Regions from separate parts of the Streptomyces sp. NPDC048436 genome, predicted to be linked through region 2. Evidence: riboswitches for the same ligand, from Rfam matches in the RefSeq annotation. Region 2 holds a riboswitch; each other region holds the start of a gene.
The links. A riboswitch is a leader RNA that binds a small molecule or an ion and turns the genes downstream of it on or off. The one in region 2 is predicted to bind thiamine pyrophosphate.

Region 1 (5,747 bases), on a different contig from region 2:
GAGGAGCACGGCCCGCTGTTCGTCGTGGGCGATGTGCACGGCTATCTGGACGAGCTGCTCGCGGCCCTCCAGGAGCAGGGCCTCATCGACGCCGAGGGCGACTGGGCCGCGGGCAACGCGCGCCTGTGGTTCCTCGGCGACTTCACCGACCGCGGCCCCGACGGCATCGGCGTCATCGACCTCGTGATGCGCCTGTCCGCGCAGGCCGCCGCCGCCGGCGGCTACTGCAAAGCCCTGATGGGCAACCACGAGCTGCTCCTGCTCGGCGCGAAGCGGTTCGGCGACACCCCGGTCAACTCGGGCGCGGGAACGGCCACTTTCCAGGCGGCCTGGCTCCTGAACGGCGGCCAGAAGACCGACATGGAGCGCCTGGAGGACCACCATCTGCAGTGGATGGCCCGCCTGGACGCGATCGAGTCGGAGGACGGGCATCTGCTGATGCACTCCGACACAACCGCCTATCTGGATTACGGCGACTCGATCGAGGCCGTGAACGACACGGTCCGCGAGACCCTCACGCGCAACGACGCGGACGAGTGCTGGGACCTCTTCAGGAAGTTCACCAAGCGCTTCGCCTTCCGCGACGAGTCGGGCCCCCATGCCGTACGGGAACTCCTCGACATGTACGGCGGCCACCGCGTCGTCCATGGCCACAGCCCCATCCCGTATCTGCTCGGCGACGTCGGCTCCGAGGACGACTCGGACGGCGGCGGTCCGGTCATCGAGGGACCGCACATCTACGCGGGCGGCCTTGCCATCGCCATGGACGGCGGGGTGACCATGGCCGGAAAGCTGCTGGTCTGCCAACTGCCCTTGGATAACTGAGCGTTCACCGGGCAGGCGCACCACTACAGGATCACGCTGGCCAGGGGGCCTATTTCCGGAAACCCCCTGTCACCGCGTGCCTTCACGGCTCTACCATCGGCTTATCCGTAGCAGGCTCCCCTCCGTTTCTGCCCGACGGCTCGTACCCATGCGAGCCCCCAAGCCCTACGGAGCATCGGGGGATGCACATGAACAGCGCTCCACACCTGCTCAATGAGGACCGCCCCGAGTACGAGCGGATCCTCGATGAGGCGCTGCGCACCGCACCGAATCGTCCTGATCTCGCCGCAGTGGGTGAGCGGCTCAATCCCGAGCAGCTGCGCACCATGGCTCTGAACGCCACTGCGCTGATCACGGCCGCCGCCACGACCGAGTACACGCACTATGTGAAGGTCCGCGAAGAACTGCGCGAAAGCGGATCTGCCGCACCATCCATCCGGGAGCGGAGCCCCGAGGGCACGGCGGAAGCCGGCTCCGGTGGCCTCGGTCTCGCCACCACGATGGGGGAGGTCACCGCCCAGACTTCGGGGGCGGGGGCCATCGCCGTCGTCGCGGTGCTCGCACCGGTCCTCGCCGGGACGGCCGCCGCGATCTTCCTGCTCGTCGGCTACATACTGAAGATGCTCAACCCCGAGCCCGCCTTCGCGGACACCCTGCTCACCGCGGGATGGCTGTTCGGCGCGCTCACCGCGGGAGGCATCCTGGTCGCGGCGGTCGGTCTGCTCCTGACGGCCCTGCGCAACGGCTCCACCTCACTGCAAGCCGGTTCGTACGGCGAATGGAACGAGGAGGTGGTTCGCGCCAGGGAAGCCTGGGGCGAGGCACTCATGGAGCGCGGCGTCCTGCCGTTCCTGCGGGAGGCGCTCGCGGATCCGGGGACGCCGCACGTGGCCCGTACGCCGTCGGTGGACCCGGGCAAACGCATGCCGCAACTGGGCTACAACAGGCCCGGCTTCAGCAGCCCGGACGGCGGTTCCACGGCGGGATCGCGCCCGAGCTACTCGAGCCCGGACTTCTCAAGCCCGGACTTCGGCGGCCCCGACCACAAGCCGGAGTAGTACGCGACGCTGCCTCGGGCGGGCGAAATGCCCGCCCGAAGCACGGCGCGTACGGCTGCGCGGTCGGGTACGGCTACTCAGTCGAGCACGGCTACTCAGTCGGCGATCGGCAGATACACGCGATTTCCGGCCGCCGCGAACTCCTTGGACTTCTGCTCCATGCCCGCCACGATCTCCTCCTGCGAGCCACCGTGCTCACGCCGGATGTCGTGCGAGATCTTCATGCTGCAGAACTTCGGCCCGCACATCGAGCAGAAATGCGCCGTCTTCGCGGGCTCCGCCGGCAGGGTCTCGTCGTGGAACTCCCTTGCCGTGACCGGGTCGAGGGCCAGATTGAACTGGTCCTCCCAGCGGAACTCGAAGCGTGCGTCCGAGAGCGCGTCGTCCCAGTCCTGCGCGCCGGGGTGCCCCTTGGCGAGGTCCGCCGCATGGGCCGCGATCTTGTACGTGATGACGCCGGTCTTCACGTCGTCCCGGTTGGGCAGGCCCAGGTGCTCCTTGGGCGTGACATAGCAGAGCATCGCCGTGCCCCACCAACCGATCATCGCGGCGCCGATGCCGGAGGTGATGTGGTCGTAGGCGGGGGCGATGTCCGTGGTCAGCGGGCCGAGCGTGTAGAACGGCGCCTCCTCGCAGATCTCCTGCTGAAGGTCGATGTTCTCCTTGATCTTGTGCATCGGGACATGTCCCGGGCCCTCGATCATGGTCTGTACGTGATGACGCTTGGCGATCGTGTTGAGTTCCCCGAGGGTGCGCAACTCGGCGAACTGCGCCTCGTCGTTGGCGTCCGCGATCGAGCCGGGGCGCAGACCGTCGCCGAGCGAGTACGTCACGTCGTACGACGCGAGGATCTCGCACAGCTCCTCGAAGTTCTCGTAGAGGAAGCTTTCCTTGTGGTGCGCGAGACACCAGGCCGCCATGATCGAACCGCCGCGCGAGACGATGCCGGTCTTGCGGTTGGCGGTCAGCGGGACGTACGGAAGGCGCACGCCCGCGTGCACCGTCATGTAGTCCACGCCCTGTTCGGCCTGCTCGATGACCGTGTCCTTGTAGATCTCCCAGGTCAGCGCCTCGGCCTGGCCGTCGACCTTCTCCAGTGCCTGGTAGAGCGGCACGGTGCCGATGGGGACGGGGGAGTTGCGCAGGACCCATTCGCGGGTGGTGTGGATATTGCGCCCGGTGGACAGGTCCATGACCGTGTCGGCGCCCCACTTGGTCGCCCAGGTCATCTTGTCCACCTCCTCCTCGATGGAGGAGGTGACCGCGGAGTTGCCGATGTTGGCGTTGACCTTCACCAGGAACTTCTTGCCGATGATCATCGGCTCGATCTCCGGGTGGTTGACGTTGGCGGGGATCACCGCGCGGCCCGCGGCGACCTCCGCGCGCACGACCTCGGGGTCGAGGTTCTCGCGGATCCCGATGAACTCCATCTCGGGCGTGATCTCACCGCGGCGGGCGTACGCCAGTTGCGTCACCGCCTGGCCCGCGCGCCCCCTGCGCGGCTGGCGCGGGCGGCCGGGGAAGACCGCGTCGAGGTTCTTCAGGCCCCCGCGCGGCGAGGTGTGCTTGATGCCGTCGTCCTCGGGACGGGGCGGGCGGCCCGTGTACTCCTCGGTGTCGCCGCGGGCGATGATCCAGTTCTCGCGCAGGGGCGCCAGGCCCCTGCGGACGTCGGTGTCGATGGACTCGTCGGTGTACGGCCCCGAAGTGTCGTACAGGGTCACGGCCTTGCCGTTGGTGAGGTGCACCTGGCGGACCGGCACCCGCAGATCGGGGCGCGAACCCTCGACATACGCCTTGTGCCAGCCGATGGACTTCCCGGCCTCCGCCGCGATGGTGTTCTCGACGTCGCCGTCGTTCTCGTCGCTGCTGGAGGCAGGCGTGCCTGTGTCCGATGTGGTCATGAGACCTACTCCCTACGCCGGCATTACCCGGTAACAGGTTCGGCGGTCGACGCAGCGAATTCCGTACGATTCATACCGATTCGTACGGAGGTCAGCGCCCTCTCAGCCCGGTGCTCCGAGCTCCCGCGATTGCAAAGGTGCCTCCACGCTAGCGTCCTGTCGGGCGCGCTGAACAGAGGGCCCCCTCCGTTCTTGCGATGATCGGGCAGTGACCACCACACAGCCGCCGTCCCAGCCGCCCGTCCCGAACGTGCCTCCGGACCCGCATGGGCACTCCCACAGCCATGGTCCGGCAGCGCCCGTCTCCAAGCATCTGCGCAAGGTCATCGCCGCCGTGCTGATTCCTTTCGCCGCGGCGGTCGTCGTGGGACTCGCGGTGCTGTGGCCAGGGGGCGCACCGTCCCACGAGCGCACCGGAGTCGGCTTCGACCGGCAGACGCAGTCGGCCGAGGTGGCGAAGCTGGAGGAGCTGCCCTGCAAGGACGTGAACGCCTCGCAGACGCCGCCCAACGGAGACACCTCCACCGCCGAGGGCCAGTCCGCGGAATCCCGCGCGAAGGGCATCTGCAAGAAGGCGACGATCAAGGTGACGAGCGGCAAGGACACCGGCCGCACCTTCATCGAGATCGTCCAGCCGGACTCCCCGCGGCAGTTGCGCCAGGGCCAGGAGGTGGTGGTCGCCTACGAGCCCACGGCCCCCGAGGCCCTGCAGTACTCGGTCACCGACGTGAACCGCAAGCTCCCCATGGCGCTGCTCGCCGGGATCTTCGCCCTCGCCGTCGTCGTGGTGGGGCGGATGCGCGGCGTCATGGCCCTGGTCGCACTGGCGTTGAGCTTCCTGGTCCTGACCTTCTTCATCCTGCCGGCGATCCTCCAGGGCTCGAATCCGCTGGTCGTGGCGGTGGTCGGAGCCAGCGCCATCATGCTGATCGCGCTCTATCTGTGCCACGGGATCACGGCGCGTACATCGGTCGCGGTCCTGGGCACGCTCATCTCACTGCTCCTCATCGGGCTCCTCGGCTCGCTCTTCATCGGCTGGGCCTCGCTGACCGGCAACACGGACGACAACACCGGCCTGATCCACGGCCTGTACCCGTCCATCGACATGAGCGGCCTGCTGCTCGCCGGCGTCATCATCGGCTCGCTCGGCGTGCTCGACGACGTGACGGTGACCCAGACGTCCGCGGTCTGGGAACTGCACCAGGCCAACCCCACGATGGGCTGGCGCGGTCTGTACGGCGCGGCCATCCGCATCGGCCGCGATCACATCGCCTCGGTCGTCAACACCCTGGTCCTGGCCTACGCGGGCGCCGCGCTGCCGCTGCTGCTGCTCTTCTCGATCGCCCAGAGCAGCGTGGGCACGGTGGCCAACAGCGAGTTGGTCGCCGAGGAGATCGTGCGCACCCTGGTCGGCTCGATCGGCCTGGTCGCCTCCGTCCCGGTGACGACGGCGCTGGCCGCCCTGGTGGTCTCGGCCGACCGCTCGACGCCCGCAGCCCGCACGGCCCCTGCCGGCCGGGCCGCCCCTGCCGCCCGCTCAGGGCTCGCGGACCGACCGGGAGACGGTGCCACCCCGGCCCCAGCCCCAGCCCCAGCCCCCAAGCAGAGCCGTGGCGGAAAGGGCCGGCGGCGCAAGGCCTGAACCGCCGATGCCACAAAATGCACCAATCTGCCGTGCGGCTTCGGTCAGAAATGCGGAGCTCAGCCCGCGCTCTGCTCCTCGGCGAGGATCCGGTCCAGCGCCTCGTCCAGATGCGTCTCGAAGTCGGCGAGCGCCCGCTCCTGCCCCAGCGGAACCAACTTGTCCGTACGGTCCAGGAAGGCGAGCAGCGGCAAGATCCCTACCCGGAACAGCGCCTGGTCCGCGCCTACCTGAAGCCTGATGAGGGCTTCTTCGAGCAGCTCGGGATCGGTGGGCGCGATGTGCACATCCCCGTCGCCGCATGCCCTGAGGACCCCG
Region 2 (5,747 bases):
CCGCTGCGGCGTCCTGCGGCGCTTGCTCAGGCCCGGCTGGCCGCCGAGCGCCCAGCCGGTCGAGAAGCCCCTGCGGAACGACAGCGTCACGTACGTCTGCCCCGTGGCGAAGGCGATCGCGCCCGCGCCGATGACCCACACCGACGGCAGCAGCACGCCGATGACCACGCCGAGGAAGCCGCCGAAGGCGAGCAGCCGCCAGCGCAGCCTCGCCTTGTACTGCAGCAGCACCTCGCCGAGCAGCCACAGCGCGACGCCGCCGAACGCGATGTAGAGGACCGTCCAGCCCATGTACGCCCCTCTCCCCACGGCCGCCGCCCCCTGGGGTACGGCCGGTCAGGCCTGGTGTTGATGCAGGCCCAGATTCTCGTAGATTTCCAGCGTCGCCGTGGAGTTGTTCAGCGTGATGAAGTGCAGCCCCGGCACACCCTCGGCAAGGAGACGCGCGCAGAACTCCGTCGCGAACTCGATGCCAATGGAGCGTACAGCCGCCGGATCGTCTTTGGCTGTGAGGATGCGCTCTTTGAGCGCCGGCGGGAAGCTCGCGTTGCTGAGCTGGGGCAGCCGCTCCAGCATGCGCACGTTCGTGACGGGCATGATCTCCGGGATGATCGGCGTCGAACAGCCCGCCGCCTCGACCCGGTCGCGAAGGCGCAGATACTCCTCCGGGTAGAAGAACATCTGTGTGATCGCGTAGTCGGCGCCGGCGCGGCATTTGTCGACGAAGTGCCGGACGTCGGCGTCCCAGTCGGCCGAGCGCGGATGCATCGCGGGGAAGGCCGCGACGCCCACGCAGAAGTCACCCGACTCCTTGATCAGCTGAACGAGTTCCGCGGCGTACGTGAGGCCCTGGGGGTGCTTGACCCAGTCCGCGAGCGGGTCGCCGGGCGGGTCGCCGCGGACCGCGAGCATGTTCCTGATCCCGGCGTCCGCGTACTGCCCGATGATGTTGCGCAGTTCGGCCACGGAGTGGTCGACCGCGGTCAGGTGGGCGACCGGCGTGAGCGTCGAGTCGGCGACGATCTGCTCTGTCTCCTTGACCGTGCCCGCACGCGTCGAGCCGCCCGCCCCATACGTCACGGAGACGAAGCTGGGGGCCACCGCCTCGACCCGGCGCAGGGCGTTCCACAGGTTCCGCTCGCCCTTCGGGGTCTTCGGCGCAGAGAACTCGAACGAGTACGTCGTCTTGCCGGTCGCGAGCATGTCACGCACGGTGCGTGCGCGATCAGTTCTGGTGGAAGCAGTGCCTAGGGCCATACGGGCAGGTTAGCGACGGGGTGCCGCTACCGGCCAATCTCCGTCCAACCTGCGGACAGCCGCCCCGAAAGTTGGCCGAAGATCGACGATCAGGCCGTACGCAGCCGCTTCGCGAAGTCGGCCGCGGCGGCGCCCGGGTCGTCCGCCTCGGTGATCGCCCGTACGACGACGACGCGGCGGGCGCCCGCTTCGAGCACCTCGTCCAGATTGCCCGCGTCGATGCCGCCGATCGCGAACCAGGGGCGGGCCGTGCCGAGCGAGGCCGTGTACCGCACGAGGTCGAGCCCGGGGGCGTGCCGGCCCGGCTTGGTGGGGGTCGGCCAGCAGGGGCCGGTGCAGAAGTAGTCGACGCCGTCCTGCGTGGCCGCGGCGGCGGCCTCGCTGTCGGCGTGCGTGGAGCGGCCCACGAGCACGTCCTCGCCGAGGATCGCGCGGGCGGCGGGCACGGGCAGATCGCCCTGGCCCAGGTGCAGCACGTCGGCACCGATGGCGTGCGCGACGTCCGCGCGGTCGTTCACGGCGAGGAGCTTGCCGTGGCGGCGGGCGGCGTCGGCGAAGACCTGGAGGTGTTCGAGCTCCTCGGCCGCCTCCAGGCCCTTGTCGCGCAGCTGCACGATGTCGACGCCGCCCGCGAGGACGGCGTCGAGGAACTCCGGGAGGTCTCCCTGGCGCTTGCGGGCGTCCACACACAGGTAGAGGCGGGCGTCCGCGAGCTGCTCGCGGGCAGGCTTGGTGGCCATGGAGAGGTCCCCCCGGTTTCGGTGGCCCACGGGCCGCGCGCCCCGAAGGACGCGCGGCCCGTACGCCGGACGGTTTTCCGTTTCGGTCAGACGGCGAGCGCCTGGGCGCGGCGCTTCACCTCCGTGCCGCGATTCTCGCTCAGGGCCTGCGCGGGGGTGCCGGGCAGGGTCGGGTCAGGAGTGAAGAGCCACTCCAGCATTTCTTCGTCGGAGAAGCCGTCGTCCCTCAGGAGCGTCAGGGTGCCGGTGAGGCCCTTGACGATCTTGTCGCCGTCGATGAAGGCGGCGGGCACCTGGAGCGCGCGGTTCTCACCACGGCGCACGGCGATCAGCTGGCCTTCCTTGACCAGCTGGCGCACACGCGTCACCTCGACGTCGAGCATTTCTGCGATGTCGGGGAGGTGGAGCCAGGCGGGGACGAGAGCATCAGTCTTTGCGTCAATCTCGGTCACGGGGTCAAGCGTATCGCTGGCCACCGACAACGGCCGTGGAGCGGGCTCCCTCCTACGCCGGTGCCGCCTTCTTCAGCGGTACCGCGGGGTCCGACGCCGCCTCCGGGGAGAGGCGTGCGCCCGCCTCGATCAGCTTGCGGCCCTGCGCCAGGTCCCGGGGGCGGCCCACCGCCAGGACCGCCACCAGGACCCCGGCCCGCAGCCAGCACACGGTCCAGGCCGCACTCGCGGGGTCGCCCCGCCACACCAGCTCGTCGGCGGAGGCGTGGTGGCCCGCGTACTGCACGAAGCGGCCGAACTGCTCGGACCAGAAGTACGGGACGGGGTCGTACGCCGAAGGGGTCTCGCCGATGATGTTCGCCGCCACCGTGCGCGGGCCCTGGAGCGCGTTGTCCCAGTGATGGACGAGAAGACGCTCGCCATACCTTCCCGAAGGGAAGGAGGAGCAGTCGCCGACCGCGTACACATCGGGTTGCGACGTCCTCAGGTGGTCGTCGGCGAGTACCTCCCGGTGGGCACCCAGGGTGATGCCGGAGCCCGCGAGCCAGTCCGTGGCGGGGCGGGCGCCGATGCCGACGACGACCGCGTCCGCGGGCAGGCGCGTGCCGTCGTCCAGGAGGACGCTGCCGGGCTCGACGCGCCGCACGCGCGCGTGGGTGCGCAGTTCGGCCCCCGAGCCCGCGTACCAGGCGGCCATCGGCGCTGCGACCTCAGCGGGCAGCGCCCCGGCGAGCGGCCGTCCGGCGGCCTCGACGACGGTGACGGCGCAGCCCGCCTCGCGTGCGGCGGTCGCGAACTCGGCGCCGATCCAGCCCGCGCCGACGACCACGATGCGGTGCTGCTCGGCGAGCACGGGCCGCAGCCGTTCGGCGTCGTCGAGGGTGCGCAGGAGGTGGACGCCGGGGACCCCTTCGGCGCCGGGCAGCAGGATCGGTTCGGCGCCGGTGGCGATGACCAGGGCGTCGTAGGGCACCGGGCCGGTGGCCGTGTCCAGCTCGTGGTCGGCCGGGCGCAGGCCCGTGACCTCGTGGCCCAGGCTCAGTTCGATGCCGAGCGCCTCGAAGTCGATGTCGAAGGCGGAGCCCTCCGCCTTGCCGAGCAGCACGGCCTTGGACAGCGGCGGCCTGTCGTACGGCTGATGCGGTTCCGCGCCGATCAGGGTGAGCGCACCGGCGAAACCCTGCTCGCGCAGGGCCACGGCGGTCTGCACCCCGGCCATCCCCGCACCGACGATGACAACCTGCTGTCCTGCCTGCCTCTGCTCGATCACCAGCTCACTCTAGGACGGCGGAAGGTGCCGGTCTCAGGGCGCGGCAGGGAGATCTCTGACACACCGTCACTGCCCGTGCACGGGCAGCTCCCCTACTGCCGTCGGAGGCGACGCGTTAAGGTGGCCGGTGCAGAGCACTCGCGGGAGCCCGGACGCACCGGGCTGAGAGGGAGGCTGGGACGGCCTCCGACCGTACGAACCTGATCCGGGTCATGCCGGCGAAGGGAGGGGCTGGACGCCCATGCATCCATCTTCACCACCCCGTACGACGACTACGGCCGACGTCCTGGTCGTCGGGGGCGGCATCATCGGCCTGGTCACGGCCTGGCGGGCGGCCCAGCGCGGCCTGTCCACCGCGGTCGTGGACCCCGAACCGGGCGGCGGCGCGGCGCAGGTCGCCGCGGGCATGCTGGCCGCCGTCACCGAGCTGCACTACGGCGAGCAGACGCTGCTCGGCCTGAATCTCGCCTCCGCGCGGCGCTATCCGCGGTTCGCGGCGGAGCTGGCCGAGGCGAGCGGCCACGATCTGGGCTACCGCGCGTGCGGCACCCTCGCGGTCGCGCTCGACTCCGACGACCGCGCCCACCTGCGCGAACTGCACGCCCTTCAGCAGCGGTCGGGGCTGGAATCGGAGTGGCTGAGCGGGCGCGAGTGCCGCCGCCTGGAGCCGATGCTCGCGCCGGGTGTACGCGGCGGACTGCGCGTCGACGGCGATCACCAGATCGATCCGCGCAGGCTCGCCGCGGCCCTCCTGGTGGCCTGCGAGCGGGCGGGCGTGGTCTTCCACCGCGCGTGGGCCGAGCGCCTGACGGTCGCAGGCGACCGGGCCACCGGAGTCGTCCTCGCCGACGGCACCGCCCTGGAGGCCGGTCAGACCGTGCTCGCGGCGGGCAGCCTCTCCGGGCGGCTCACCGGCGTCCCGGAGGGCGTCCTGCCGCCCGTTCGCCCGGTGAAGGGGCAGGTGCTCCGGCTCACGGTGCCGGAGCGGTACGCGCCGTTCCTGAGCCGCACCGTGCGCGCCGTGGTGCGCGGCAGCCATGTCTATCTGGTGCCGCGCGAGAACGGCGAGCTCGTCATCGGCGCGACCAGCGAGGAGCTCGGCTGGGACACGACGGTCACCGCGGGCGGCGTGTACGAGCTGCTCAGGGACGCCCACGAACTCATGCCCGGCATCACGGAACTGCCCCTGACGGAGACCCGCGCGGGCCTGCGCCCCGGCTCTCCGGACAACGCGCCGCTGCTCGGCCCGACCGCGCTCCCCGGCCTCCAGCTCGCCACCGGCCACTACCGCAACGGCGTCCTCCTGACGCCCGTCACCGGCGACGTCATGGCGCACGCCCTGACCACCGGCGAACTGCCCGACGAGGCGCGGGTGTTCACTCCCCTGCGCTTCGCCGGCACCCCCCGTACACAGCGCTTCATGGAGCAGCCCGCATGACTCTCCCAGCCGTTACCGCCGTCTCCGTGAACGGAGAAGCACGCGACGTGGCAGCGGGCACCACGCTCGAAGCCCTCGTCGCCACCCTCACCGCGGCCCCGTCAGGCGTGGCCGCCGCGCTCAACGAAACCGTCGTCCCGCGCGCGCGGTGGTCCACCACCCCGCTCGCCGACGGGGACCGCGTCGAGGTCCTCACCGCGGTCCAGGGAGGCTGATCCGACCATGGCAGACGACCCCTTCTTCATCGGCGGGCTCACCCTCTCCTCCCGCCTGATCATGGGTACGGGCGGTGCGCCGAGCCTCGACATCCTTGAGCAGTCCCTCGTCGCCTCCGGGACGGAGCTGACGACGGTCGCGATGCGCCGCCTCGATCCCGGAGTCCAGGGTTCCGTGCTCTCCGTCCTCGACCGGCTCGGCATTCGCGTCCTGCCGAACACGGCGGGCTGTTTCACCGCGGGCGAGGCCGTCCTGACCGCCCGGCTCGCGCGCGAGGCGCTCGGCACCGACCTGGTGAAGCTTGAGGTCATCGCGGACGAGCGCACGCTGCTTCCCGACCCGATCGAGCTCATCGACGCCGCCGAGACCCTGGT
Region 3 (5,747 bases), on a different contig from region 2:
TCCGCGAGCGCGAAGGCCTCGCCCTGGTCGTGCGTGACCGCGAGCACCGTCGTACCCAACTCGTCGAAGAGTTCGCGCAGTTCGACGACGAGCCGCTCCCGCAGCGAACGGTCGAGCTGACCGAGCGGCTCATCGAGCATGAGTAGCCGCGGCCTGGGAGCGAGCGCTCGCGCGAGTGCGACCCGCTGCTGCTCACCGCCCGAGAGCGAGGCGACGGCCCGCCGCTGCGCTCCCGGCAGTCCCACCAGTTCGAGCAACTCGGCCACCCGGCCGGCCCGTTCACCGCGCGACGCGCCATGCATCCGCAGCCCGAAGCCGACATTGCCCGCCACATCGCGCTGCGGGAAGAGCTGGTGGTCCTGGAACATCAGGCCGACGCCACGCTTGTGCGCGGGCAGGCCCCGCTGATCGCGGCCGTCCAGCAGGACCTGTCCGCCGTCGAGTTCCTGGAGCCCGGCGACGGCCCGCAGCAGCGTCGATTTTCCGCTGCCGCTCGGTCCGAGCACGCACACGATCTCGTGCTCGCCGACCTCAAGGCCGACGCCGTCAAGGACGGCCCGGGCCCCGAACCGCACCGTCGCGTCCACCAGCGTCAGCAGACCCGCACCCCGGCCCACACTCATCAGAACTCCCCAGTCGTGCGGTCGGTACGGAGGCGTTCGAGCAGCAGCAGCGACACCGCGCACACCACCATCAAGATCGTCGAAAGTGCCATCGCCTGCCCGTAGTTGAGCTCACCGGCCCGCCCGAGGAGACGCGCGACGGCGACCGGCAGGGTCGGGTTGTCCGGCCGCGCGATGAACACGGTCGCGCCGAACTCCCCCAGGGACACGGCGAAGGCGAACCCGGCGGCGATCAGCAGGGCCCGTCGCACCATCGGCAGATCGACCTCCCGCCACGCCCGCAGCGGCGACGCGCCGAGCACGGCCGCCGCCTCGCGCAGCCGTCCGTCCACCGCACGCAGGACGGGGAGCATGGTGCGTACGACGAACGGCACACCCACCAGGGCCTGCGCGAGCGGCACCAGGATCCACGTGGAGCGAAGATCCAGCGGCGGCTTGTCGAGCGTGATCAGGAACCCGAAGCCGACCGTCACCGCGGAGACGCCGAGCGGCAGCATCAGCAGGGCGTCGAAGCCGCGCACCAGCCGCCCCGCCCTGCGCGTCAGCGCCGCGGCGGCGAGCCCGCCGATCAGCAGGGCGATGGCGGTGGCGGCGAGCGCGTACTGAAGCGAATTCCAGATCGCGTCGATCGGCGGGACGAGGAACGCGCCGCCGTCCGCCGAGGTCAGCTCCTTGTAGTACGTGAAGCCGTAGCCGTCGGGGGTGCTCAGCGAGCGCTCGATCAGGACGCCGAGCGGCAGCAGGATGAGTACGGCGATGGTGAGCATGACACCGCCGAGCAGCGCCCACTGGCCCGCCCCGCGTGGCCGCCGCGCGGCCGTGGAGGCGTCGACCAGCTTCAGGGCGGTCTCCCGGCGGCGCACGGTCCACGCGTGCACGGCGAGGATGACGCCGACCGCGGCGAACTGCACGATCGTCAGGACGGCGGCTGTCGGCAGGTCGAGGAGCTGGGCGGTCTGCCGGTAGATCTCGACTTCGAGCGTCGAGTACGCGGGTCCGCCGAGGATCTGTACGACGCCGAAGGAGGTGAAGGTGAACAGAAAGACCATGAGCGCCGCGGCGGCGACGGCGGGTCCGAGCGCGGGCAGTGTCACCGTCCGCCAGGCCCGCCACCGCGAGGCGCCGAGCATCCGCGCGGCCTCTTCCTGGCGCGGGTCGAGCTGCGACCAGAGCCCGCCCACCGTGCGTACGACGACGGCGTAATTGAAGAAGACATGAGCGAGCAGGATCGCCCACACGGTCGTGTCGAGCCGCACCCCCCACATCTCGTCGAGCAGCCCGCCGCGCCCGAGCAGCGCGAGGAACGCGGTCCCGACGACGACCGTCGGCAGCACGAACGGAACCGTGACGACCGCCCGCAGAATCTGCTTGCCCCTGAAATCGAAGCGCGCGAAGACATACGCGCCGGGGAGCGCGACGAGGAGAGTGAGCGCCGTCGACGCGAGCGCCTGCCAGGTGGTGAACCACAGCACGTGCCGCACGTCGGACTGCCCGATGACGTCCGCGATCCGCCCGAACTGCCACTGGCCGCCCACCTTCAGGCCGCGCGCGACGATCGCGGCGACCGGATAGGCGAAGAAGACCGCGAAGAACGCGACGGGCACGGCCATCAGGCCGAGCCGAGCCGCGCTCCCGCGCGGGAGCCCCTTACGGGACCCCTTTACTTCAGTACGAGCGAGGTCCACGACTTGACCCACTGATCACGGTTGTCGGCGATCTTCCCCGGCTCCATGGTCTCCGGGTGGTCGATCTTCACCCCGTGCTTGACGAACAGCTCGGGCAGCTCGGCGGTCTTCCGCACCGGGTTGACGAACATGTTCAGCGGCATGTCGTCCTGGAACTCGGTGCTGATCAGGAAGTCGAGCAGCGCCTTGCCGCCCTTCTCGTTCTTGGCGTTGCTGAGCAGCCCCGCGTACTCGACCTGCCGGAAGCAGGTGCCGGTCGCGACGCCGGTCGGCGCCTCCTTGGGCTGCGGCTTGGCGTAGAGCACCTCGACGGGCGGCGACGAGGCGTACGAGACGACGAGCGGCCGCTCGCCCTTGGCCTTCTTGCCGCCGGCGGACCCGGAGAACTCCTCGTTGTAGGCCTGCTCCCAGCCGTCGACGACCTTGACGCCGTTGGCCTTGAGCTTCTTCCAGTAGCCCTGCCATCCGTCGTCGCCGTACTTCGCGGCGGTGCCGAGGACGAACCCGAGGCCGGGCGAGGAGGTCGCGGCGTTCTCGGTCACGAGGAGGTTCTTGTACGCGGGCTTGGCGAGGTCCTCGAAGGACTTCGGCGGCGCCAGCTTCTTGTCGGCGAAGTACTTCTTGTCGTAGTTGACGCAGATGTCGCCGCTGTCGACGGGTGTCACGCGATGCTTGTCCTGATCGACGCGGAACTGCGACATGACCTGGTCCGAGCCCTTGGCCTCGTACGACTGGAAGAGGCCGTTGTCGAGCGCACGCGAGAGCAGTGTGTTGTCGACGCCGAAGAAGACGTCGCCCTGCGGATTGTCCTTCGACAGAATCGCCTTGTTCACGGCGGCTCCGGCGTCACCGTCCTTGAGGACGTTGACCTTGTAGCCGGAGCTCTTCTCGAACGCCTTCAGTACGTCCTTGGAGACGTTGAAGGAGTCATGACTGACAAGCGTGACGCTCTTGGACGCAGTCTTGTCGCCGCTGCTGTCGGACGAGCCGCCGCACGCGGAGAGCGCGACAAGCCCGAGGGCCACCGCGACCGCGGTGACCGTGACCTTCTTGGTGGTGGTGCTCACTGAGTTCATTCCTCCTGGAGTGACCAGGAAGAGACGCGGCCCTGCCCGCGGACCGGATCGAACCGGTCCCCGGGCAGGGCGCAACAGCTTGAGTGGCGTCCGAACTTCCTACCCGGAATGACCCGGGCAAGGTTCAGAGGGTCTGCGGCCAACCTGTCCTTGGTGCCGCACTCTCAGCGCTGTGGCGCTCCCCTGTCGGAATATGAAGATGTGTCCCGGCTATGAAGTTGTGTTCCGGCCAGACTAACGCTCGGACGCGGCGAGCTGACCGCACGCCCCGTCGATCTCCTGGCCACGAGTGTCACGAACCGTGACAGGTACCCCATGGGCGGCGATGGCGTCCACGAAGGCCTTCTCGTCCTCGGGCCGCGAGGCGGTCCACTTCGAACCCGGCGTCGGGTTCAGCGGGATCAGGTTCACGTGAACGGGCTTGTTCTTGAGCAGCCGCCCGAGACGGTCACCGCGCCAGGCCTGGTCGTTGATGTCGCGGATCAGCGCGTACTCGATGGAGAGGCGGCGCCCCGACTTGGCGGCGTACTCCCATCCGGCATCCATGACCTCGCGCACGTTCCACCGTGTGTTGACGGGCACGAGGGTGTCGCGGAGCTCGTCGTCGGGTGCGTGCAGCGAGATGGCGAGGCGGCACTTGAAGCCCTCGTCGGCGAACCGGTGGATGGCGGGCACCAGACCGACCGTGGACACGGTGATGCCACGCTGCGAGAGCCCCACACCGTCCGGCTCGGGATCCGTCAGCCTGCGAATGGCGCCCGTCACGCGGTTGTAGTTGGCGAGCGGCTCGCCCATCCCCATGAAGACGATGTTCGAGAGCCGCGCGGGCCCACCCGGGATCTCCCCGTCCCGCAGAGCGCGCATCCCGTCCACAATCTGATGCACGATCTCGGCGGTCGACAGATTCCGGTCGAGCCCGGCCTGCCCCGTCGCACAGAACGGACAGTTCATCCCGCACCCGGCCTGCGACGAGATGCACATCGTGACGCGGTCGGGATAGCGCATGAGCACGGACTCGACGAGCGTCCCGTCGAAGAGGCGCCACAGCGTCTTGCGGGTGGTGTCGTCGTCACAGCTGATGTGCCGCACCACGGACATCAGCTCGGGAAGCAGCGCCTCCTGCAGCTTCGCGCGCGAACCGGCGGGAATGTCGGTCCACTGCTCCGGGTCGTGCGCGTACCGCGCGAAGTAGTGCTGCGAGAGCTGCTTGGCGCGAAACGGTTTCTCGCCGGCGGCGGCGACGGCTTCCTTGCGCTCGGCGGGCGTGAGGTCGGCGAGATGCCGCGGCGGCTTCTTGGCTCCGCGGGGCGCGACGAAGGTGAGTTCTCCGGGTACAGGCATGGTCCATCCAGTGTCGCAGACATACGACAAGGGGCCCGCCGCCCTGTGGACAACGAACCCCTCACGCGCATGGACGCAGGCCAGCCCTCAGCCGGACCCCACGAAAATGACCAGCAGCAGCCACACCACCGGCGCCGTCGGCAGCAGCGAGTCCAGTCGGTCCATGATGCCGCCATGGCCCGGCAGCAGCGTGCCCATGTCCTTGATGCCGAGGTCACGCTTGATCATGGACTCGCCGAGGTCACCGAGCGTCGCGCTCGCGGCGACCGCCAGGCCGATGAGCAGGCCCTGCCACCACGCGCCGCCGTCGATCAGGAACTCCATGCACAGCGCGCCCGCCGCCATCGCGAACGTCACCGCGCCGACCAGGCCCTCGCGGGTCTTGCCGGGGCTGATGCGCGGGGCGAGCTTGTGCTTGCCGAAGCGCCAGCCGATCGCGTACGCCCCGGTGTCGCTGACGACGGTCAGGAGCAGGAACGTGAGCACCCGCTGGGCGCCGTCGTCCGCGGTGAGCATCAGCGCCACGAACGTCGCGAGGAACGGGACGTAGAACGCCGCGAAGACGCCCGCCGTGACGTCCTTCAGATAGCCCTCGGGCGGCTCGGTCATCCGCCAGACGAGCACCGCGAGCGCGGTGAGCGCCATGGCGACCCAGGCGCCCTCGGTCCCGCGGACGTACCCGGCGACGACCATCGCGGCGCCGCCCACCGCGAGCGGGACCAGCGGCGCCTTGATCTGCTTGCGCTCCTGGAGCCGCGAGGTGAGCTCCCAGAGACCGACCACGACGGCGACCGCTATGACGCCGATGAAGACGGCCTTCACGATGAAGAGCGACGCGACGATCACCGCGCCGAGCCCCACGCCGACTCCTATGGCCGCCCCGAGATCACGGCCCGCGCTCTTCTTCTGCGGCGCTTTGGGCGCTTGAGGCGCTCGCGGCGCCTCGGGGGCGGGCTGTGATGCGCTGGCCATGGGCTCCTGGGGTACATCAGGCACGTCAGGCATGTCGGGCACGATGGGCA
Region 4 (5,747 bases), on a different contig from region 2:
GGCACCGCGGCGCCGAAGGCGGCAACGAACGCCGCGAGGGCGGGCCACCACGGCTGTGGGCGGGCGCTCTCGGCAGCCAGCTCGAACGGAGCTCCGCCTCGAGCGCGGGCGCGTGCGAACCAGTCGACGGCCACCACCGCCACGAACCCCGGGATCCAGTAGCCGACGAACAGCAGCACATTCTGGAAACGCGCCGCGGTATCCGCTGCGTGCATCCACAGCACCAGCGGGAAGCCGAGCACGGCAGCGAGGCCCGCCGCCAGCGGCCGCGAGATGCGCACCCCGACCGTCTGGAGGGCCAGTGAGCCGCTGTAGTCGTTCATCGCATTGCTGCACAGCGCGGCCAACGCGACGGCCAGCAGCCCGAACGCGCCGAGTGCGCCACCACCCAGCAGTTCATCGACGCCCTTCGCGGTCTGGTCGGTGAAGATTGACGCACCCCACAGCCCGAGCGCCTGGACCGCCACGAAGGAGGCCGATACGCCGAGCAGCGTGCACCAGAACATGCGCGGCCGGGAGGCCGAACGCGGTAGGTAACGGCTGAAGTCGCTGGCGTAGGGGGCCCAGGACAGTGCGAGGCTGAGCGCGATGGTGCTGGTGAGAACGAACGCGCCCGCGCGGTCGGATCCGTGCACCGACGCGGCGGTGGCGGGGTGGACACCGTCGAGGAGCTTGAGGGCAAGCGCGGCGAAGGCCGCTGCCAGCACGAAGGTCATGACCTTCTGCAGTCGGTGTATCGCCTCGTAGCCGAACACGCCGAGTACGCCTTGCCCCAGCATCATCACCAGTACGCCCACCCAGAACGGCCAGCCGCACAAACGGGCCAGCGCGTCCCCGCCGAACAGGCCGATGAGCGCGTCCCACGCGACCGACGACAGCCACTGCAGCACACCCGGCACGGCAACGGCCCGGCCGAACGCGAGCCGCGCCAGCGGCAGTTGCCCTGCCCCCGTCAGACCGCCCCACGTCCCCAGGTAAGCGGTGGGCACGGCACCGACGACCGTCCCCAGCACGACGGCCACCAGCGCGGTGGTGAAATCAAGACCGAGGGCGATGCCGATCGTGCCGGTGAAGACGCCTGTCATCGTCAGGTTCGGGGCGAACCACACCGTGAACAGCCGTGCCGGCTCGCCGTAGCGGTGCGACTCGGGGACCGGGGCGATCCCGCGGGTCTCGACGCGCAGGTCACCGGGGGCCGCGGGCATCCGCCCATCGAAGACGGACCGCCGGCCGGTGTCCGCCGGGCCGTTCGGAGCATGCGGCAATGACATGAATGACATCCCTCCGCCAGTGCTAACTGGTTCAGGTTCGACGGGTGTGATCTCAGCCCCGCTGGTCGGGGCACCCCGTGTCGGATTGCGTCGGCAAGGCTAACCCACGCGGTCGGGGCGGTCTCGCCGAGGTGTGTCGTGCCGTGGCCGGGCGGGCTCGGAGTCCCTCAGCGAGGATGCCTGCCACTGGACGGTCAGGACCGGTCCGGGCCGACGGCCTGCCACCGTGCCGCCTGCGTGGGTCTCGACGCGGCTTCTGCCTTGCTGCACACTGACCGGCACGGTGGAGAAAGCAGCCGTCAAGTGATCCGCCCCGGCTGGGGCTCAGCGATGGGAAGCAGCGGGGGCGCCGGTGGAACACTCCCTCACACAGCAACCCGGCCAGGGCGAGCGCGGACCGTCGCCGGTGGCCCCGGCAGAGCGACCTGCGACGCCCCGCCGTGGTTCCCAGTCCGGTACGGGGCCCGTGCTGGGCCGCGCGCTGCAGATCCTCGGCGCGTTCAGCGCGGATTGCCGGGAGATGACGCTGAGCGAACTGTCCCGGCGGTCCGGGCTGCCCGTGTCGACCGTGCACCGGATGCTGGGCGAATTGATGTCCTGGGGCGCGTTGGAGCGCGGCGCCAACGGCTGCTACCGCGTGGGCCTGAGGCTGTGGGAAGTCGGCTCGCTCGCCCCGCGGGGCCAGGGGCTGCGAGAGTGTGCGCTGCCGTTCCTGGAGGATCTTTCCCAGATCACCCGCGAGAACGTGCAGCTCGCGGTGCGCGAGGGCACCGAGCTCGTCTTCGTGGAGCGCATTGCGGGGTCCGGCGCGGTCCCCGTACTGACACGCGTGGGAGGACGCTTCGCCCTCACAGCCACCGGCGTCGGGCTTGTGCTGCTCGCGCACGCCCCCGTTGACGTGCAGGACCAGGTGCTTGCCGGCCCCTTCGAGCGCTTCACGCCTCGCACGGTCATCGATCCGCGTGCGTTGCGTCGCATGCTGGCCGAGACGCGGACCAACGGCTACGCGGCCAGCGACCGCCAGGTCACCATGGACGCCCTGTCGGTCGCCGCCCCGGTGCACGGCAGCGACGGTGCGGTGATCGCCGCCGTCTCACTCGTCGTGCGCCATGGCAGCAGCTCCCCGAACTCACTGGCCCGGCTTGTCTGTACCAGCGCCCGTGCGATCTCCCGCGTCATGGCCGCACCCAGGGCCTGAAGCCTGCCGCACTCCGCAACTCCGCCTGAGCGCCGGCTCCCCGCCCACACCGTGCCGCGAGCCGACCACACCACACCACGGTGCTCACGCCGTATTGCCTGCCGCCGCCGCGGCGGCGTTGCGCGTGTTTCGCAGATGTTTCCCGGCATCCGGAAAGGCCCCTGGTGGCCCGGTCCGGCCGGTCGCACGATGGTCAGCACCGGTCGATGCCCGGGCACCACTCGGCTTGTCGGCGAAGGCCTGACATACGTCTATGTGGCAGCCCGGCCCGCCCCACACTCACAAGGGAATGCTCATGACTGCTTTCGTTCGCGATCAGTGGTACGTCGCCGCCTACGGCCGCGAGGTCGGGCGCGAGCTGCTCGGACGCACCGTGCTCGGGGAGCCGATCCTGCTGTACCGCACCGAGGGCGGCCGGGCGGTTGCGATGGCCGAGCGCTGCGTGCACCGGCGCTTCCCGCTGTCGCAGGCACCGAGCCGGCTGGACGGCGACCGGGTGGTGTGCGGCTACCACGGCTTCACCTACGACACCGACGGCGGCTGCGTCTTCGTACCCGGCCAGCAGCGCATCCCGCGCACCGCCCGGCTGAAGACCTACCCGGTCGTCGAGCAGGACTCCTTCGTGTGGGTGTGGATCGGTGACCGCGAGCCGGGGGACACCCTGCCGCCCCGCGCCCCATGGATGGATTCGCCCGAGTACACCGTCGTGTCGGGCATGGAGCCGATCGCCGGCGACTACGGTCTGCTCGTCGACAACCTCATGGACCTGTCCCACGAGACGTACCTGCACGGTGGTTACATCGGCACACCGGAGGTGGCCGAGACGCCCATCACCACTGAGGTCGACGACAAGGCCGGCATCGTCTACGTCAGCCGCCACATGGACGACGCCGAATGCCCGCCGTTCTACGCGAAGTCCACGGGCATCGAGGGCCGGATCACCCGCTGGCAGGACGTCGAATACCACGCGCCCTGCCTCTACTTGCTCCACTCGCGCATCGCCCCCGCCGGCGCCCCTGGTCCGCGTCCGGACGGCAGCGACCCGCACGCCTTCCATGTGGAGGTCGTCTACGGCATCACTCCCTCGACGGAGAAGACGACGTACGACTTCTGGGCCGTCGCCCGGGACTTCGCCCTCGACGATCAGGACGTCACCGAATTCCTGCGCAACAACAACCACACGGTGGTCATGCAGGACGTGGTGGCCCTCAACGTGCTGCAGAAGTCCCTGGACACCGAGCAGGACGGCTACCAGGAGCTGAGCATCAACATCGACACCGGTGGCCTCGCCGCCCGTCGCATTCTCGCCCGGCTGGCGTCGCAGCCCGGCGCCGGGCAGTCGGCGGCGACGGCCCGATGAGCGCGCTTCACCCCGCTGCCCTTACGGGGGACGGCGTCTTCCGTATCCACTGGGTGCTGGGGACCGACCGGCAGCTGGCTGTCTGCCACTGCGGCGCGGAGCGGGAGTTCGAGGGCCCGGTGGAGCTGTGGGACTGGCTGCTGGGCCACCCCGAGGACCACCGCCCGCGCGCAGCAGGCCGTTCCGGCCTGAAGGGACGAACTGTGAGCGAAGAACCGTGAGGGGCGAACTGTGAGGGACGAACTGTGACCATCGTGATCCCCCCGCGCATCGCGGCCGAGGTCGAACTCGGCCTGACCCTGGAGCGCAAGGAGATCCTCGCAGAGGGCGTCGCGCTGCTGACGCTCACGGACCCCGAAGGTTCCGCTCTGCCCGAGTGGAGCCCCGGCGCCCACATCGACCTGGTGCTTGCCTCCGGCCTGGTGCGGCAGTACTCGTTGTGCTCGGACCCGGCCGACCGTTACCGGTGGCAAGTCGCGGTCTTGTACGAACCGGTAAGCCGGGGCGGCTCCAAGTGGGTCCACGAGCACCTGCGGGAAGGGGCCGAGGTACGGGTGCGCGGACCGCGCAATCACTTCGCCCTTGAACCGTCCCCTCGTTACCTGTTCATTGCCGGCGGCATCGGTATCACCCCGATCCTGCCCATGGTCGCCGAAGCCCAACGGCGGGGAGCTGAGTGGCAGTTGGCCTATGGCGGCCGCAGCCGCCGCTCCATGGCATTCCGCGAGCAGCTGGAGGCGGCGTACGGAGAGCGGGTGTCCGTACGACCGCAGGACGAATTCGGCGTACTGGACCTGGCCGGGCTGCTGGCCAACCCCGAGTCCGGCACACTCGTCTACTGCTGCGGTCCCGAAGGTTTGCTGAACGCCGTTGAGCAGAGCTGCTCCGGCTGGCCGCCGGGCGCCTTGCACATCGAGCGGTTCGCTCCCAAGGACCATGGTTCGTACGGCCCGGACGAGGCCTTCGAGGTCGAACTGGCCCAGAGCGGCATCACCGTGACCGTCCCGCCGGACAGGACCGTCCTCCAAGCGGTAGAGGAGGCGGGCGTGCAGGTGCTGTCGTCCTGCCAGGAAGGCACCTGTGGCACGTGCGAGACCGCTGTCCTCGGCGGGACGGTGGACCACCGCGACTCCCTGCTCACCGCAGCCGAGCAGGCCGCGCACGACACCATGTTCATCTGCGTCTCGCGCGCCGCCTGCCCCCGCATCGTCCTGGACCTGTGACGGCGAGGACGGCCGGCCCAGATCAGTTCCGGCGCCGGGCGTACAGGCGGTTGCCTGCCGGGCCCGTCCACTCCAGCCGCACGAGGCCGGGCACCGCGGCGTCGGCGATGCGCGCGGGGTCGGCCCAGTAGCCGAAGGCCGGATTGCGGAAGAACGTCGCCCACAGTCCGCCGTGGTGGTCCTCGAAGAAGTTGTTGTGTCCGGCGCCCACCCCCGCGGTCCAGCGCCGCGAGTACGGGCCTTCGAAGCGGTCCGCGACAGCGACCACCGCGTCGTACTGGTCTTGCGTCCGGTCGGGGCCAGGCGGGTCGTAGGCGTTACGCGTGCTGCCGTCGGGGTTGGTGGACCTGCGGTCCCAGGCGGCGTGCAGCAGGTAATACTTGCCGCCGTACTTGAAGACGTACGCACCTTCAAGGTAGGGCTCGGGGTTGTAGGGCGTCTGCTGGAACGACGGGAGGTTCGTCGTCGGGACGATGTCCTCCATGTCGTCCCGGAACTTGGCGTACACGTGGTTGTGCAGCACCAGCCACGCCTCGTCGTCCTCGCTGTAGAGGCTGCCGTCGATGTGGTGGTAGGCGCCGGGCTCGATGAACGACGGCCCGCCGATGAACGAGTCGCCGAAGGGCTTGTCGAGATTGCCCCGGACGAGGCGATACGGGCCCTCGACCCCGCCCTCGCTCACCAGCATGAAGGAG

Region 1: linked by a shared signal. The riboswitch ahead of thiC (phosphomethylpyrimidine synthase ThiC) and the one ahead of thiO (glycine oxidase ThiO) in region 2 are both predicted to bind thiamine pyrophosphate.
Region 3: linked by a shared signal. The riboswitch ahead of ACGFX9_RS18090 (thiamine ABC transporter substrate binding subunit) and the one ahead of thiO (glycine oxidase ThiO) in region 2 are both predicted to bind thiamine pyrophosphate.
Region 4: linked by a shared signal. The riboswitch ahead of ACGFX9_RS32990 (purine-cytosine permease family protein) and the one ahead of thiO (glycine oxidase ThiO) in region 2 are both predicted to bind thiamine pyrophosphate.

Annotation. Positions count from the first base shown of each region.
Region 1 covers NZ_JBICXP010000014.1:28,035-33,781, reverse strand. Annotated here, with positions in the region: gene ACGFX9_RS33705 (metallophosphoesterase) at 1-825, shown strand, start outside; gene ACGFX9_RS33700 (hypothetical protein) at 1,008-1,883, shown strand; gene thiC (phosphomethylpyrimidine synthase ThiC) at 1,979-3,787, opposite strand; TPP riboswitch at 3,780-3,924, opposite strand; gene ACGFX9_RS33690 (YibE/F family protein) at 3,996-5,429, shown strand; gene ACGFX9_RS33685 (SsgA family sporulation/cell division regulator) at 5,489-5,747, opposite strand, start outside.
Region 2 covers NZ_JBICXP010000001.1:394,288-400,034, forward strand. Annotated here, with positions in the region: gene ACGFX9_RS01845 (hypothetical protein) at 1-291, opposite strand, end outside; gene metF (methylenetetrahydrofolate reductase [NAD(P)H]) at 337-1,257, opposite strand; gene thiE (thiamine phosphate synthase) at 1,347-1,997, opposite strand; gene ACGFX9_RS01860 (Rv2175c family DNA-binding protein) at 2,084-2,449, opposite strand; gene ACGFX9_RS01865 (NAD(P)/FAD-dependent oxidoreductase) at 2,502-3,668, opposite strand; TPP riboswitch at 3,850-3,963, shown strand; gene thiO (glycine oxidase ThiO) at 3,961-5,157, shown strand; gene thiS (sulfur carrier protein ThiS) at 5,154-5,372, shown strand; gene ACGFX9_RS01880 (thiazole synthase) at 5,380-5,747, shown strand, end outside.
Region 3 covers NZ_JBICXP010000004.1:709,619-715,365, reverse strand. Annotated here, with positions in the region: gene ACGFX9_RS18100 (ABC transporter ATP-binding protein) at 1-623, opposite strand, end outside; gene ACGFX9_RS18095 (ABC transporter permease) at 623-2,233, opposite strand; gene ACGFX9_RS18090 (thiamine ABC transporter substrate binding subunit) at 2,284-3,384, opposite strand; TPP riboswitch at 3,463-3,579, opposite strand; gene rlmN (23S rRNA (adenine(2503)-C(2))-methyltransferase RlmN) at 3,619-4,725, opposite strand; gene ACGFX9_RS18080 (phosphatidate cytidylyltransferase) at 4,813-5,747, opposite strand, start outside.
Region 4 covers NZ_JBICXP010000013.1:116,666-122,412, reverse strand. Annotated here, with positions in the region: gene ACGFX9_RS32990 (purine-cytosine permease family protein) at 1-1,271, opposite strand, end outside; TPP riboswitch at 1,263-1,359, opposite strand; gene ACGFX9_RS32985 (IclR family transcriptional regulator) at 1,738-2,469, shown strand; gene ACGFX9_RS32980 (Rieske 2Fe-2S domain-containing protein) at 2,765-3,829, shown strand; gene ACGFX9_RS32975 (hypothetical protein) at 3,826-4,050, shown strand; gene ACGFX9_RS32970 (PDR/VanB family oxidoreductase) at 4,099-5,052, shown strand; gene ACGFX9_RS32965 (family 43 glycosylhydrolase) at 5,075-5,747, opposite strand, start outside.